One region of the Janthinobacterium sp. GW821-FHT03C10 genome, then DNA from elsewhere that is predicted to be linked to it. Evidence: predicted binding sites of a transcription regulator. Region 1 holds the regulator's gene; each other region holds the start of a gene.

Region 1 (3,547 bases):
GCGAGCGTTCTTAATCAGTCGAGGTGGCGCAGCGGATGCGCTTGCGCCGGCCACACGGGGGCGAAGAAGCGCGCCACCATGGCTGCATCGACCTCGCCCAGGCTGGCAGGCTGCCAGCGCGGCGCATTGTCCTTGTCGACCACCAGCGCGCGCACGCCTTCGAGCACTTCGCCATGTTCGAAATTGTGGCGCACCAGCGTGCGCTCCATGCGCAGGCAATCGGCCACGCCCAGATGGGCGCCCCGCTGCAGCAATTCCAGGGTCACGCACATCATCAAGGGCGAGCGCAAGCGCATGGCCGCCAGGGCCTTCGCGGCAAACGCGCTGTCGTCCTGCGCCAGCGAGGCCATGATGGCGGCCACCGAACCCGCGCTGAAATGGCGGTCCAGCGCCGCGCGCGCCGCGGCCAGGGGGGAAGTGCCCGCCTCGGCCTGGAAGGGCGCCGCCAGCGCCTTGATGGCGACCGGCAAGGCCTCGCCCGGCGTCGACTCGAACAGGGCCAGCAACGCCCCCATCTGCGCCTCGGGCAGATACACATCGGCCAGGCCCGTGTACAGGGCGTCGGCCGCGTTGATCGTCAAGCCCGTCAAGCCCAGGTACAGGCCCAGCCGGCCCGCCAGGCGGGAAAGAAAGTAACTGCCGCCCACGTCGGGGAACAGGCCGATATTGACTTCCGGCATGGCCATGCGCGTGCGGCCCGTGACGATGCGCAGGCGGTTGCCGGGCCCGGCTTGCGCCACGCCCATGCCGCCGCCCATCACCACGCCGTCCATCACGGCGATATACGGTTTCGGGTAGAAGTGAATCAGATGATTTAAAGCATATTCTTCCGTAAAGAAATCTTCCAGCTGGGCGCTGCCGCCTTGCGGCGTGGCCAGGCCCGCATCGTAAAAGAAACGGATGTCGCCGCCGGCGCACAGGGCTTTCTCGCTGCTGGAGCGGATCACGACGGCATCCACCTGCGGGTCGTCGCGCCAGGCCAGCAAGGCCGCGTTCAGGGCGCGCACCATCTCCAGCGACAGGGAATTCAAGGCTTTCGGGCGGTCGAGCACGATGTGCCCCGTGCGGTGGCGGATGGAAGTCTGGACGAAGTCGCTCATGGCAGGATGGAAAGAAGTGAAAGTGCCAACATTCTAGCGCCTGCGCGGGGAACATTGCGTTCGACAGGGACGGGCGCAAAAAAGGGCGCAATGTGCGCCCTTAGTTGATCACAACCGGTTGAAAGTCGCAGGCCGCTTAGGCGGCGGCGAATTCTTCTTCCGAGTTGTCTGGCAGATGCTTGATCGCCTCTTTACCGTGCCCTTGCACTTTGGTTTTGTATTTCATCACTTGCCTATCGAGCTTGTCGATCAGGGCATCGATCGCGGCATACAGGTCTTGCGCCAGGCTTTCCACATAGACGGTTTTGCCACTCAGACGCAGGTTGACTTCGGCCTTTTGACGTTTTTCTTTCTCTTTGAGGTTATCCACGGTCAGAATCACGGCGATATCGATGACTTGATCGAAATGACGTTTCACGCGCTCCAGCTTCGTTTGTACGTATTCACGGATGGCTGGTGTCACTTCGAGATGATGTCCGCTGATGGTGAGATTCATACACACTCCTAAAGATGATCGGGTTCGTGCGGTCCATCCTATCCGGCCCGCAGAGGAACCGAAAAAAACTTACAAACACTTACGCAGGCTCACTGGCGGAATTTTCAATGCTTCCCGGTATTTGGCAACAGTACGTCGCGCAATCACCATGCCTTGTTCCCCCAGCATGTCCGCAATCTTACTGTCGGATAAAGGATTTTTAGGGTCTTCTGCTCCTGTCAGTTGCACGATCAATGCCCGTATCGCCGTCGATGACGCTTCGCCCCCCGCTTCGGTGGCGACGTGGCTACCAAAGAAATATTTCAACTCGAACATGCCGTGCGGGGTCAGCATGTACTTTTGAGTTGTTACCCGCGAGATAGTACTCTCGTGTAAACCCAGTGTATCAGCTATTTCACGGAGCACAAGGGGGCGCATGGCAACGGCCCCATGCGAGAAAAAGTTCTTTTGCCTTTCTACTATCGCCTGCGCCACGCGCAGGATCGTGTCGAAGCGCTGGCGCATATTCTTGATCAGCCACTTGGCTTCCTGCAACTGTGCGCCCATGGCGCCCTCGCCCTTGCCCTGCTTGAGCAGGTTGGCGTACATGGCGTTGACGCGCAGGCGCGGCATGACGTCGTTGTTCAGGGTGACTTGCCAGCCATTGCGCGCGCGCTTGACGACGACGTCGGGCACCACATAGTCGGACACATCCGAGGCGAACACGGCGCCCGGGTGCGGATTGCACTGGCGAATCACCGTCTGCGCCTCGCGCAAGTCTTCCTCGTCGCAATCGAGGGCTTTCTTCAGCTTGTTGAAATCGCGCTGGGCAAACCAGGCCAGGTGCTTTTCCACGATGACGAGGGCCATGCGCCGCGTCACCATGGCGACGTGCGGCAAGCGCTTGATCTGCAGCGCCAGGCATTCGGACGCATTGCGCGCGCCCACGCCCGGCGGATCGAAACTTTGCAGCAGCGACAAGGCCGTGCGCATCTCGTCGGCGTCGATTTCCAGCTCTTCCGGCAGGCGCGCCAGGATGTCGTCGAGCGACTCTTCCAGATAGCCATTGTCGTCGAGCGCGTCGATGATCAGCTCGACCAGCGCGCGGTCGCGCAACTCGAGCACCGTCACGCGCATCTGCTCCATCAGGTGCTCGCGCAGGGTGCAGTGGTGGGCCTCCAATTGCGGACGGGAATCTTCGTCGTCGGGCGCCTTGCCCCGGCTCGCCTCGCTCCAGTCGCTGTCGCCGCCATCCGCGGCGGCCGCACCGTCGCCCCCCTCGCCGTCAAACGTTTCCGCTTCGGCCGGCGCTGCGGGCGCCTCCTGGCCTGGCGGCTGGGGCGGCGCTTCGGCCGGCGCGGCCGTGGAACTCAAGGCCCCGTCGGACAGCAGGCGCAGCGAACGGTCGAGCGGATCGTCGAGGCGCTCGAGCAAGGGATTGTCCGTCAGCAGCTGCTCGAGTTCCTGGTGCAATTCCAGGGTAGACAATTGCAACAGGCGTATCGATTGCTGCAACTGCGGCGTCAGTGCCAGATGCTGCGAAGTGCGCAGCTGCAATGATTGTTTCATTGGCTCACATGCGGAAGTGTTCGCCCAGATAGACCCGGCGTACCGACTCGTTGGCGATGATGTCGTCGGGGCGTCCCGACGCCAGCACCGAGCCCTGGTTGATGATGTAGGCACGGTCGCAAATACCCAGCGTCTCGCGCACATTATGATCGGTGATCAGCACGCCGATATTGCGCTCCTTCAAGAAGCGCACGATGCGCTGGATCTCGATGACGGCGATCGGATCGACGCCGGCGAAGGGCTCGTCGAGCAGCACGAAACGGGGATCGGTGGCCAGCGCGCGGGCGATTTCCACGCGGCGGCGCTCGCCGCCCGACAGGGACAGGGCCTGGTTCTCGCGCAGCTTTTCAATCTGCAGGTCGGCCAGCAGTTTATCCAGCCGTTCCTCGATCTCGGCCTTCTT
Region 2 (3,547 bases), on a different contig from region 1:
TGTGTTTTGCCATTGAAAAGGTGATTATGCCCAACTTCTTCCCGCGCTTGCGCCAGATGTGCTGGCTGCTGCCTGCGCTCTTCAGCACGGCCCTCCAGGCCGCTCCCTTTGCTTATGTTCCCAATGAAAAATCGGGCACCTTGAGCGTGATCGACACGGCGACCGACCAGGTGGTGCGCCAGATCGCCGCAGGCAAGCGTCCGCGCGGCATCGCCGCCGATCCCACCGGACAGCAATTGTTTGTCACGGACGCGGCCAGCAGCGCCTTGCTGCTGATCGATAACGCGACCGGCACGGCCATGCGCACAGTCACGCTGGGCAAGTCGCCCGAAGGCGTCAGCGCTTCCCGGGACGGTCATTACGTGGCCGTGGCCGTCGAGGAAAACAATAGCGTGGCCTTGCTCGATGGCCACACTGGCGTCTTGCTCGCCGACATCAAGGTGCAGGGACGCAATCCGGAACATGCCGTGTTCAGCCCCGATGGGCGCTGGCTGCTGGTCAGCGCGGAAGAGGCCGAGCAAGTCGATGTCATCGACGTGGCGCAACGCCGCCAGGTGGCGTCCATCGCCGTGGGCTTGCGTCCGCGCGGCATCGGCTTCAGCCCCGATTCCGGCCGCGCCTACGTGGCGTGCGAACTGGTCAATGCCGTGTATGTGATCGACATGGCGGCGCGCCAGGCGATTGCCACCATTCCAGCCGGCAAGAATGCCAACGGCATCGTGGTCCATCCCGGCGGCAGGCAAGTGTATGTCTCGAACGGCACGGACGGCACGGTGATGGTGATCGATACGGCCAGCAAGCAGGTGACGGCCACCATTCCCGTTGGCAAGCGCCCGTGGAACATGGCCATCACGCCCGACGGGGCCAAGCTGTACGTGGCCAACGGCCGTTCGAACAGCATTTCCGTCATCGATACGGCCAGCGCGCGCAAGGTGGCCGATATCGCCGTGGGCGAATTGCCATGGGGCGTGGTGATTCGGTAGCGATACAGGAACAGGTGTTCCAGTCTGGTACACCTGTTCCATTGTGCAGCGGCGATGGCGTGCTACGGCAGCAATTGAACCCGCCGATATCGCCACCAGGCCCTTGCAACAGAGGTAAAACCCGCTAAGTTGGGTAGGGGGATGGCGAGCTGGCACGGCATTTGCGGAAGACTGCGTGTACTCACCCCATCTGTACCAGGACGTTTGATTTTAATTAAGTAACTCCATTCTAATTAACCCGATAGAGGACGACATGAATCTCGCAGACATCAGCAAACTGGGCGTAGCCAATCCCTTCAAACAACGCTATGACAATTACATCGGCGGCAAATTCGTTGCACCAGTAAAAGGTGAATACTTTCCCAACATTACGCCGATCACCGGCTTGCCGTTTTGCGAAATCGCCCGTTCCACGACGGAAGACGTCGAGCTGGCGCTGGATGCCGCGCATGCCGCCAAGGAGGCCTGGGGCAAGACTTCACCTGCCGAGCGCGCCAATATCCTGAACCGCATCGCCGACCGCATCGAACAGAACCTGAGCCTGATCGCCACGGCGGAAACCATCGACAACGGCAAGCCGATCCGTGAAACGATGAATGCCGACATTCCGCTGGCCATCGACCATTTCCGCTACTTCGCCGGCTGCATCCGCGCGCAGGAAGGTTCCGTCGCGCAAATCGACGCGGAAACCTATGCCTATCACTACCATGAGCCGCTGGGCGTCGTGGGCCAGATCATTCCGTGGAATTTCCCGATCCTGATGGCTGTCTGGAAACTAGCGCCAGCCCTGGCCGCCGGCAATTGCGTCGTCCTGAAACCGGCCGAGCAAACCCCCGCTTCCATCATGGTGTTGATCGAGCTGATCGGCGACTTGCTGCCACCGGGCGTGCTGAACATCATCAACGGTTTCGGCCTGGAAGCGGGCAAGCCGCTGGCGTCGAGCAAGCGCATCGCCAAGATCGCCTTCACGGGCGAAACGGGCACGGGCCGCCTGATCATGGGCTACGCGGCGCAAAACCTGATTCCCGTCACCCTGGAGCTGGGCGGCAAATCGCCGAACATCTTCTTTGAAGACGTGATGGATGCGGACGACGAGTATTTCGACAAGTGCCTGGAAGGCTTTGCGATGTTTGCGCTGAATCAAGGCGAAGTGTGCACCTGCCCATCGCGCGTGCTGATCCAGGAATCGATCTACGAGAAATTCATCGAACGGGCCTTGACGCGCGTGGCCGCCATCAAGCAGGGCAATCCGCTCGACTCGTCCACCATGATCGGTGCGCAGGCGTCGCAGGAGCAGCTGGAAAAAATCCTGTCCTACCTCGACATCGGCCGCCAGGAAGGCGCCGAAGTGCTGGCCGGCGGCGAGCGCAACACGCAGGCGGGCGACCTGGAAGGCGGCTACTACGTGCGTCCGACCGTGTTCAAGGGCAACAACAAGATGCGCATCTTCCAGGAAGAAATTTTCGGACCGGTCGTCTCCGTGACCACCTTCAAGGACGAGGCCGACGCGCTGGCGATTGCCAACGACACCCTGTACGGCCTGGGCGCCGGCCTGTGGACGCGCGACGGTTCGCGCGCCTTCCGCATGGGACGCGCCATCCAGGCGGGCCGCGTGTGGACCAATTGCTACCACCTGTACCCGGCCCACGCCGCGTTCGGCGGCTACAAGCAATCGGGCATCGGCCGCGAAAACCACAAGATGATGCTCGACCACTACCAGCAAACGAAGAACTTGCTGGTGAGCTATAGCCCGAAAGCGCTGGGCTTCTTCTAAACCGGCAACAGGCGCCGCGCCTGTTCAACCAGGCGCGGCGCGCAGAAAGGGATGCCATGAGTGCAGCAATTGCCAGGGTGGTCGCCACCGATGCGGCGCTGGAAATGATGGACAAGTTGCGCCAGCGTCACGGCCCGCTGATGTTTTTCCAGTCCGGCGGCTGCTGCGACGGCAGTGCGCCCATGTGCTATGCGCTGGGCGAGTTCGATGTCAGCGACACCGACATTTATCTCGGCAATTTGAATGGCACACCGTTCTACATGGGACTCGAGCAATTCGAGTACTGGGAGCATACCCAGTTGATTATCGATGTGGTCGATGGCAATGGCGGCATGTTTTCACTCGACAACGGTACGGGCAAGCGCTTCTTGACGCGCTCACGCCTGTTCACCGATGAAGAGTGCGCCTTGTTGCATGCCCAGCCGCATGAATACCGCAAGACTTGATACACACACATACTAATAAAACAGAGGGAGATGATTGTGCAGAAAAAAATCATGGGGATACTCATCGGTTTGGGTTTGGCATCGCTGGTCCAGGCGGCCGACGTGGGCAATGTCACCACCGCCATGCTCGACAGCACGGCGAAGAATCCGTCCAGCGTGCTGTCGTTCGGCATGGGCACGCAAGGGCAGCGCTATTCGCCATTGACGCAAATCAATGACAAGACCGTGGCCAGGCTGGTGCCGGCCTGGTCGTTCTCGTTCGGCGGCGAAAAACAGCGGGGCCAGGAATCGCAGCCACTGATTCATAACGGCAAGATGTTCGTCACGGCATCGTATTCGCGTAT
Region 3 (3,547 bases), on a different contig from region 1:
CCATGTAGTAAAGCCGATGTCTTGACAGGTATCCTTCCCCCAAAGACAAGGACAGGGGTCAGACCCGCCGGGTCTGACCCCAGCTCTCTGCCTGGGGTTGCGGCGACGAATCGACGCGCAAGCTTTTTACAACTTCTGCTTGCCCTCATTGCCCTTGATATACGGGCTCCACGGCTGTGCGCGTATCGGTTCCTTGGTTTTCCACACGACATTGAATTGCCCATCGGCCTTGATCTCGCCGATCATCACGGGCTTGTGCAAGTGGTGGTTCGTTGCATCCATGGTCAGGGTGAAGCCCGATGGCGCCTTGACGCTCTGGCCCGCCATGGCGGCGATCACCTTGTCCGTGTCCGTCGATTTCGCCTTTTCCACGGCTTGCGCCCACATATGGATGCCGACATAGGTCGCTTCCATGGGGTCGTTCGTCACCACCGAACCGGCGTTCGGCAGCTTGTGCGCCACGGCATACGCCTTCCACTGCTTGATGAAGGCGGTATTTACCGGATTCTTGACGGATTCAAAATAATTCCACGCCGCCAGATGACCGAGCAAGGGCTTGGTATCGATGCCGCGCAGCTCTTCCTCGCCCACGGAAAACGCGACGACGGGCACGTCCGTGGCTTTCAGGCCCGCATTGCCCAGCTCCTTGTAGAACGGCACGTTCGAATCGCCATTGATGGTGGAAATGACGGCCGTCTTGCCGCCCGTGGAAAATTTCTTGATGTTGGCGACGATGGTTTGATAGTCGGCGTGGCCGAACGGCGTGTAGACCTCGCTGATATCGCTATCCTTGACTCCCTTGCTTTTCAGGAAGGCCCGCAAAATCTTGTTGGTGGTGCGCGGATACACGTAATCCGTGCCCAGCAGCACGAAGCGCTTGGCCCCGCCGCCATCTGTGCTAATCAGGTATTCCACGGCGGGGATCGCCTGCTGGTTGGGCGCGGCGCCCGTATAAAACACATTCTTTTCCAGCTCCTCGCCCTCGTATTGCACGGGGTAAAACAGCAGGCTGTTGAGCTCCTTGAACACCGGTAAAACCGACTTGCGCGAGACGGATGTCCAGCAGCCGAACACCACGGCCACTTTATCCTGCGCCACCAGCTGGCGCGCTTTTTCCGCGAACAGGGGCCAGTTCGACGCGGGATCGACGACGACGGCTTCCAGCTTCTTACCCAGCACGCCGCCCTTGGCATTGATCTCGGCGATCGTCATCAGCGCCACGTCCTTCAGCGACGTTTCGGAGATGGCCATGGTGCCCGACAGGGAGTGCAAGATGCCTACCTTGATCGTATCGGCGGCCAGGGCTGCCTGCATGCAGGTGGACGTGGCCAGGGCGAATGCGCCGGCGGCGGCCGCTTTCAGGATGATGCGTCGTGACATGGGGACTCCTGTGATGGGTTCGTGGGGTCGAGCTGGGTCTGCCATGTTGTTAAAGCAGAATGCATGCCAGCGCCAACAGGTATCCGCCATGGTGCACGCGGCTCTCGCCGCACGAAAAAAAACCTGGCCGCACAAGGACTGTGCAGCCAGGTTTCAAATTGCCGTAAAACGGTGCGCCGGAGGCTTTAATGCTTGCGCATCAATCCTTGCGCGGCGCTCCACGAAGACGGCGCCAGCCCTTGCGTCCCAGCGGGAACAGCAGCACGAACGCCACCAGCCACGGCAGGATGTAAGCCATGGCCGTGATGGCGTTGGCCACGCCTTCCGACAGGTTTTCCGTGAAATTGCCCAGCGCGCGCTTGACGGGGCGCCAGAACGATTGCTTGCCGTCGGCGCTGATGGCCACGTTCAGCAAGTCCGTGTCGATGCGCTGCATCAACAGTGCATTGGCCGCCGTCGCCTGCTCCAGCTCCACCTGCACGGTGGCCAGTTCCTTGCTCACCTTGATCAGCGCATCGACATTCGTGCCCGAGCGCTTTTCCAGGTCTTGCAGCTGCGCCTGGTACTGCTTGAGCATTTCCAGGCGTTTCTTGCTGTCGAGCACGGGACGGCCCAGGTCTTCCACCTTGGTGCCCTGGCTGGTGACGTCGCCTTCGGCCGCGACCAGCGCGACGAGCTTTTTGATGCCGGCCGGCTTGGCGCGCACGCTGATGCGTGCGTGCACGTAGCGTCCGCCGTTGATGCTGGAATCGAGCAGCAGACAACCATTGTCCGTGTCAGCCTTGCAGGCGGCCACGACTTTTTCATACAGGAGCGGCACTTGCGCCTCGCTCGTATCGACGCTGACATTGTGTTCATAGGCAAGAAACTCGCTGCCCTTTTCCTTGCCGTCGAGACGCGCGGCGCTCGATTGCCCACCGCTCTCGCCCTTGCTGCCGCAACCGGCCAACAACATCAGGCCAAGCAGGCCAAGATACACTTTTTTCATGATTTCTTTCTTGAGATTATGTTTGCAGCGGCAACAATTCGATATCGGGCAAGTGCGCGGCCACATCCTGCACGGTCGCATGGCCGGTCAGCGAGGCGATCACCTGCGGCAGCGGTGCCGCCCAGATTTCCGGCAGATCGCGCTCTTCCGGCGCCAGCACGGGAAAGGCCAGCTGTTCCCGCGGCGGCGTGAAGGCGGCGTCGACGCCAGGCTTGTTGCCGCGCGCATCGATGCGGTACCAGCCGAATTCCTGCAGGTAGACGGCGTTCAAGCCATGCAGGCAGAACGGCGGCCCCGCCTCGCCCACGGCCAGACGCTGATAGCACAGGCCGGCGGGGATGCCGTTGGCGCGCAGCAGCGCGGCCAGCAGATGGCTCTTCGCATAGCAATAGCCCGTGCCATGCTGCAACACATCGGACGCGCGGCAAGTGACGGGGTTGCGCTGGTAATCCCAGCTGTGGGCGATCTCGTCGCGCACGAAGGCAAAGCAGCGGGCCGCGATGGCGGCGTCGCCCACGGCGCCTGCCGCCAGCTCGGCCGCCTTGGCGCGCACAGCCGGATGCTCGCTGTCGATATACGTGCTGCTGGCCAGATATGAGGAAAAGTCGGAAACCATGGCATCAATGTCTGGCAAAAAGATAATGTGCGATTCTAGTCGAAGACAGCCGAAATCGAGCGTTTCCTTGCGCAGGAACAAAGAAAATGCACGCCGCAGGCAGGCGGGAACGGGGGCGGCGACTTTGGCGCCGGCCCCGTAGCTGGTATCATGCGGGCAAACGCCAGCCGGCCCGACATGCACGACGGGCCGGCGCATGCACCACCCTGCGAAGCGGCCCCGCCATCCGGCGCGCCGCCGACGCCCCCCTACAGATCAGAGAAACGAGTTCCTATGAGCACACCATCGTCCCACCCATCGTTCTGGCGCCGCGTCCCGCTGGCCTTCGGCGCCTTCTTCAGCACCCTGTCGGACGCCGCCTATGCGGCCCGCGTGGAAAAGCTGTCCCTGCCCGAGGCCGCCCCTGTGGCGCCCGTGCCCCCTGCTCCGGCGCCCGCTCCCGTGCCGACGCCAGCCGCCGCCCCCGTCATATTAAAAGAGGCGACGCCGGACGCGGCCCTGCAACTGCTGGCCCTGCTGCAGCGCGAAGCGCGCCTGATCGACTTCACCCAGGAAAATCTGGG
Region 4 (3,547 bases), on a different contig from region 1:
GATCTCGATGAACAGTGCCGTGTCGGCCAGGCGGATGCGGTCGCCCTTGGTGGGGCCGAACATCTCGGCATACGCGCCGCGGGGAATGCTGGCCATCTCAATCCTTTCCCGGTGGTGTGTCTTGCAGTTCGCCCATCACTGCGCCATTGAAGCCGAACACCTTGCGCTCGCCCGCCAGCGCCACCAGTTCCACCGTACGCTGCTGGCCCGGCTCGAAGCGCACGGCCGTGCCGGCCGTGATGTTCAGGCGCATGCCGTAGGCGCGCCAGCGCTCGAAGGCCAGCGCCGGGTTGACTTCAAAAAAGTGGAAGTGCGAGCCGACCTGGATGGGCCGGTCGCCGCGGTTGGCCACCACCACGGTGGCCGTGGCGCGCCCCGCGTTCAAGCTGATTTCGCCTTCTTCCAACTGGTATTCGCCTGGGGTCATGAGGGGCTCCTTCGCAAAAAAAACTACGGTATCGGGTGGTGCACGGTCACCAGCTTGCTGCCATCGGGGAAAGTCGCTTCCACCTGGATGTCGGGGATCATCTCGGCGATGCCGTCCATGACGTCCGCGCGCGAAAGTATCTTCGTGCCGTCCGACATCAGCTGCGCCACCGACTTGCCGTCGCGCGCCCCTTCCATGATGGCGGCGCTGATCAGGGCCACCGCTTCCGGGTAATTGAGCTTCAAGCCGCGCGCCAGGCGCCGTTCGGCCAGCAGCGCGGCCGTAAAAATGAGCAGCTTGTCTTTTTCGCGGGGAGTCAGGTCCATGGTTTTCCTTGTGCTTCTTTCCTGTTCAAGTGTTCCAGATGCGAGGCACGACGGCGTCGCGCCCCAGCATGGCGGGGCGCAGCAACTGCCAGGCGGCCAGCATGATGCGGCGCGCCGCCTCGCTGTCGCCACACAGCAGGCGCACCGCCACCAGCGATTTCATCTGCGTGGCGCCAAATGCGGCGCCTTCCGGCACGGCGATCCCGCGCACGGCCGCCAGTACGGCGGAAGAAACGGGCGTGCCGACGGCGATCAGGGTGGCGCATACCGTGTGTCCGCCCAGGCCGAGGGGGCTGGCCATCAGCGCGCCGCGGGCGGCCAGCACGCCCTGCTCCCACCACAGCAGCTTGCCGCCGCGGCGGATCCGCACCTGCTGGCTGATGCTGCCCGTGTTGAACATTTCCCCCGCGGCGCTGCGGCCCAGGCAGACGATGTCGCAGCCGATGTAGCCGGCGTCCGGCGCCAGCTCCACTTCATGGCGCAGGCGCACGCAGGCCTGGTCGAAGAAAATGCTTTCCTGCGGCAGCCACTCGATAGCGGCGCCGCGGCCCGCGCGCAGCACGATGTGCTGGCCCGAGACGTGGCCATTCGCGCGGTACCATTTGGCGGCGCCCGGCGACGTGAGCAAGGCGTGCGCGCCCTCGCCCGCCGTGACGTCGACGGCCAGCTGGTCGCCACCCACCACGCCGCCGGGCGGATGGATGATGATGGCGTGGCAGACGCCATCGCCTTCCGGGTACAGGGGCTTTTGCACGCGCAGGGGGCCGCTGTGCGTGCGCTCGACGAGGCGGCTGACGCCATCGTGCAGCGCAAAGCCCAGGCGCAGGTGCGCCTGCCAGGCGCCGTGCGCGCTGGCTGGTGTAGGCATGACTGGATGGCTGCTGTCTGGCATGCGGGGCAATCGCGTAAATAAGCGATTACCTAAGCAGGATATGTGCCAGCGTCAGGGGAAGGAAAAGTGAGAATCACGCACCGCGCTGCAGCGGACGCACCGGCATGGTGCATCGGCCGCACCGCGGCGCTTAGGCCTGGGCCATGGCCAGGGTGCGCCGTTCGCGCAGCAAGGCCGTAAACGATGCGGCGCCCAGGGGACGGCTGAAATAATAGCCCTGCATTTCATCGCAGCCGTGTTCCGTCAAAAAGTCGACCTGCTCGCGCGTCTCCACGCCCTCGGCGATGACGCGCATGTCGAGGTTGTGCGCCAGCGAGATGACGGAGCGGGCGATGGCCGCGTCGCTGCTGCTGGTGGTGACGTCGTCGACGAAGGATTTGTCGATCTTCAGCACGTCGATGGGGAAGCGCTTCAGGTAGCCGAGGCTGGAATAGCCGGTGCCGAAGTCGTCGAGCGAAATGCCCACGCCGATGTCCTTCAGGCGCGTCAGGGCCGCCACGGCCTTGTCCGGGTCGCCCATCACCGTGCTTTCCGTGATCTCGATGCCGAGGCAGGCGGGCGCGATGCCGTACTTGCGCAGGGCCGCCTCGACGAAAGGCACCGTGCGGTCCTGCGCGAACTGCTTGCCGGACAGGTTGACGGCCACCTTGATGCTGCCCAGGCCCGCATCGTGCCACACGCGGATCTGCGCGCAGACGCTTTCGAGCACCCACTCGCCGATGGCCGTGATGGAACCATACTCCTCGGCCAGCGCGATGAACAGGCCGGGCGGCACCTTGCCCAGCACAGGGTTATTCCAGCGCAACAACGCTTCCGCGCCCAGCATGGCGCCCGTGCGCAAGCACATCTGCGGCTGGTAATGCACTTCGAATTCATCGCGGCCGATGGCGCCGCGCAGCTGCTGCTGCATGGCCAGGCGGGCGCGGATATCGCTGCCCATGCGCTCCGTGAAGAAGGCGTAATGGTCGCGCCCCATTTCCTTGGCGCGCACCAGGGCCGTGTCGGCATGGCGCAGCACGTCGTCGAGGCTGTCGCCGTCGGCCGGGCACATGGCGATGCCGATGCTGGTGGTCAGCGCCAGGCGCTCGCCGTCGACGCTGAGTTCTTCGCGCAGGCCGGCCAGGATGGTTTGCGCCAGCGCCAGCGTGCGGCCCAGCAGGGCATCGTCCTGCAGCAGGATCTGGAATTCGTCGCCGCCCTGGCGCACCACCGTGTCGCCCTCGCGCACGCAGCCGGACAGGAAACGCGCCACCACCTGCAAGGCCTTGTCGCCCACAGCCTGGCCGTGCGAATCGTTGATGTTCTTGAAGCGGTCCAGGTCAAGGCACATCAGCACCACCTGCTGGCCGTCGCGCAGGGCGTTCGCGCGCGCCTGTTCGAAACGCTCGCGCAGCAGCACGCGGTTCGGCAAACCCGTCAACGCGTCGTGGTAGGAGAGGAAATCGATCAGATGCTGCTCGGCCTTGCGCTCGCTGATGTCGAGGAAGACGCCGATGTAGTTGACGACGGCGCCGTCCGGGCCGTGCACGGTGGAGGCGCTGAGCAAACAGGGATAGGTGTCGCCGCTCTTGCGCCGCGTCTGCACCTCGCCCGACCAGCAGCCGCTGCTGCGCAAGCCCTGGCGCAGGGCCAGCAGCACCGCTTCGCCCGTGTATTCGGCATGCAGGCGCATGATGTCCGTGCCCACCACTTCCTGTGCCGCATAGCCGGTGATGCGGGTAAAGGCGGGATTGGCGGTGACGATGATGCCGGCCGGATCGGTGATCAGGATGGCGTCCTGGGTCGCTTCGAAGACCTGGCCCGACAGGCGCAGCAATTCTTCGTTGGCGCGGCGGATCTGCACTTCGCGCGCCAGGGTGCTGGCCACCTGCTCCAGTTCGGCCGTGCGCTCGGCCACGCGCC

The links. The regulator sigma-54, encoded in region 1, starts transcription at its own class of promoters, with help from an activator protein. The targets are predictions, from matches to a motif close to TGGCANGNAANCTGCTTT.
Region 2: adh (aldehyde dehydrogenase) is a predicted target of sigma-54. The motif match lies at 1,134-1,151, and genes of this name have one in related genera.
Region 3: urtA (urea ABC transporter substrate-binding protein) is a predicted target of sigma-54. The motif match lies at 1,432-1,449, and genes of this name have one in related genera.
Region 4: AC07VH_RS08070 (urease accessory protein UreD) is a predicted target of sigma-54. The motif match lies at 1,676-1,693, and genes of this name have one in related genera.

Annotation. Positions count from the first base shown of each region.
Region 1 covers NZ_JBWKUN010000009.1:195,688-199,234, forward strand. Annotated here, with positions in the region: gene rapZ (RNase adapter RapZ) at 1-14, shown strand, start outside; gene AC07VH_RS25895 (enoyl-CoA hydratase/isomerase family protein) at 15-1,100, opposite strand; gene hpf (ribosome hibernation-promoting factor, HPF/YfiA family) at 1,237-1,596, opposite strand; gene AC07VH_RS25905 (RNA polymerase factor sigma-54) at 1,666-3,144, opposite strand; gene lptB (LPS export ABC transporter ATP-binding protein) at 3,149-3,547, opposite strand, start outside.
Region 2 covers NZ_JBWKUN010000014.1:8,517-12,063, reverse strand. Annotated here, with positions in the region: gene AC07VH_RS29040 (beta-propeller fold lactonase family protein) at 27-983, shown strand; gene adh (aldehyde dehydrogenase) at 1,237-2,757, shown strand; gene AC07VH_RS29030 (DUF779 domain-containing protein) at 2,814-3,203, shown strand; gene AC07VH_RS29025 (PQQ-dependent methanol/ethanol family dehydrogenase) at 3,255-3,547, shown strand, end outside.
Region 3 covers NZ_JBWKUN010000002.1:195,751-199,297, forward strand. Annotated here, with positions in the region: gene urtA (urea ABC transporter substrate-binding protein) at 127-1,380, opposite strand; gene AC07VH_RS08680 (DUF4349 domain-containing protein) at 1,580-2,368, opposite strand; gene AC07VH_RS08685 (transglutaminase-like domain-containing protein) at 2,385-2,984, opposite strand; gene AC07VH_RS08690 (DUF2760 domain-containing protein) at 3,258-3,547, shown strand, end outside.
Region 4 covers NZ_JBWKUN010000002.1:58,184-61,730, forward strand. Annotated here, with positions in the region: gene ureC (urease subunit alpha) at 1-96, opposite strand, end outside; gene AC07VH_RS08060 (urease subunit beta) at 98-427, opposite strand; gene AC07VH_RS08065 (urease subunit gamma) at 451-753, opposite strand; gene AC07VH_RS08070 (urease accessory protein UreD) at 779-1,621, opposite strand; gene AC07VH_RS08075 (EAL domain-containing response regulator) at 1,776-3,547, opposite strand, start outside.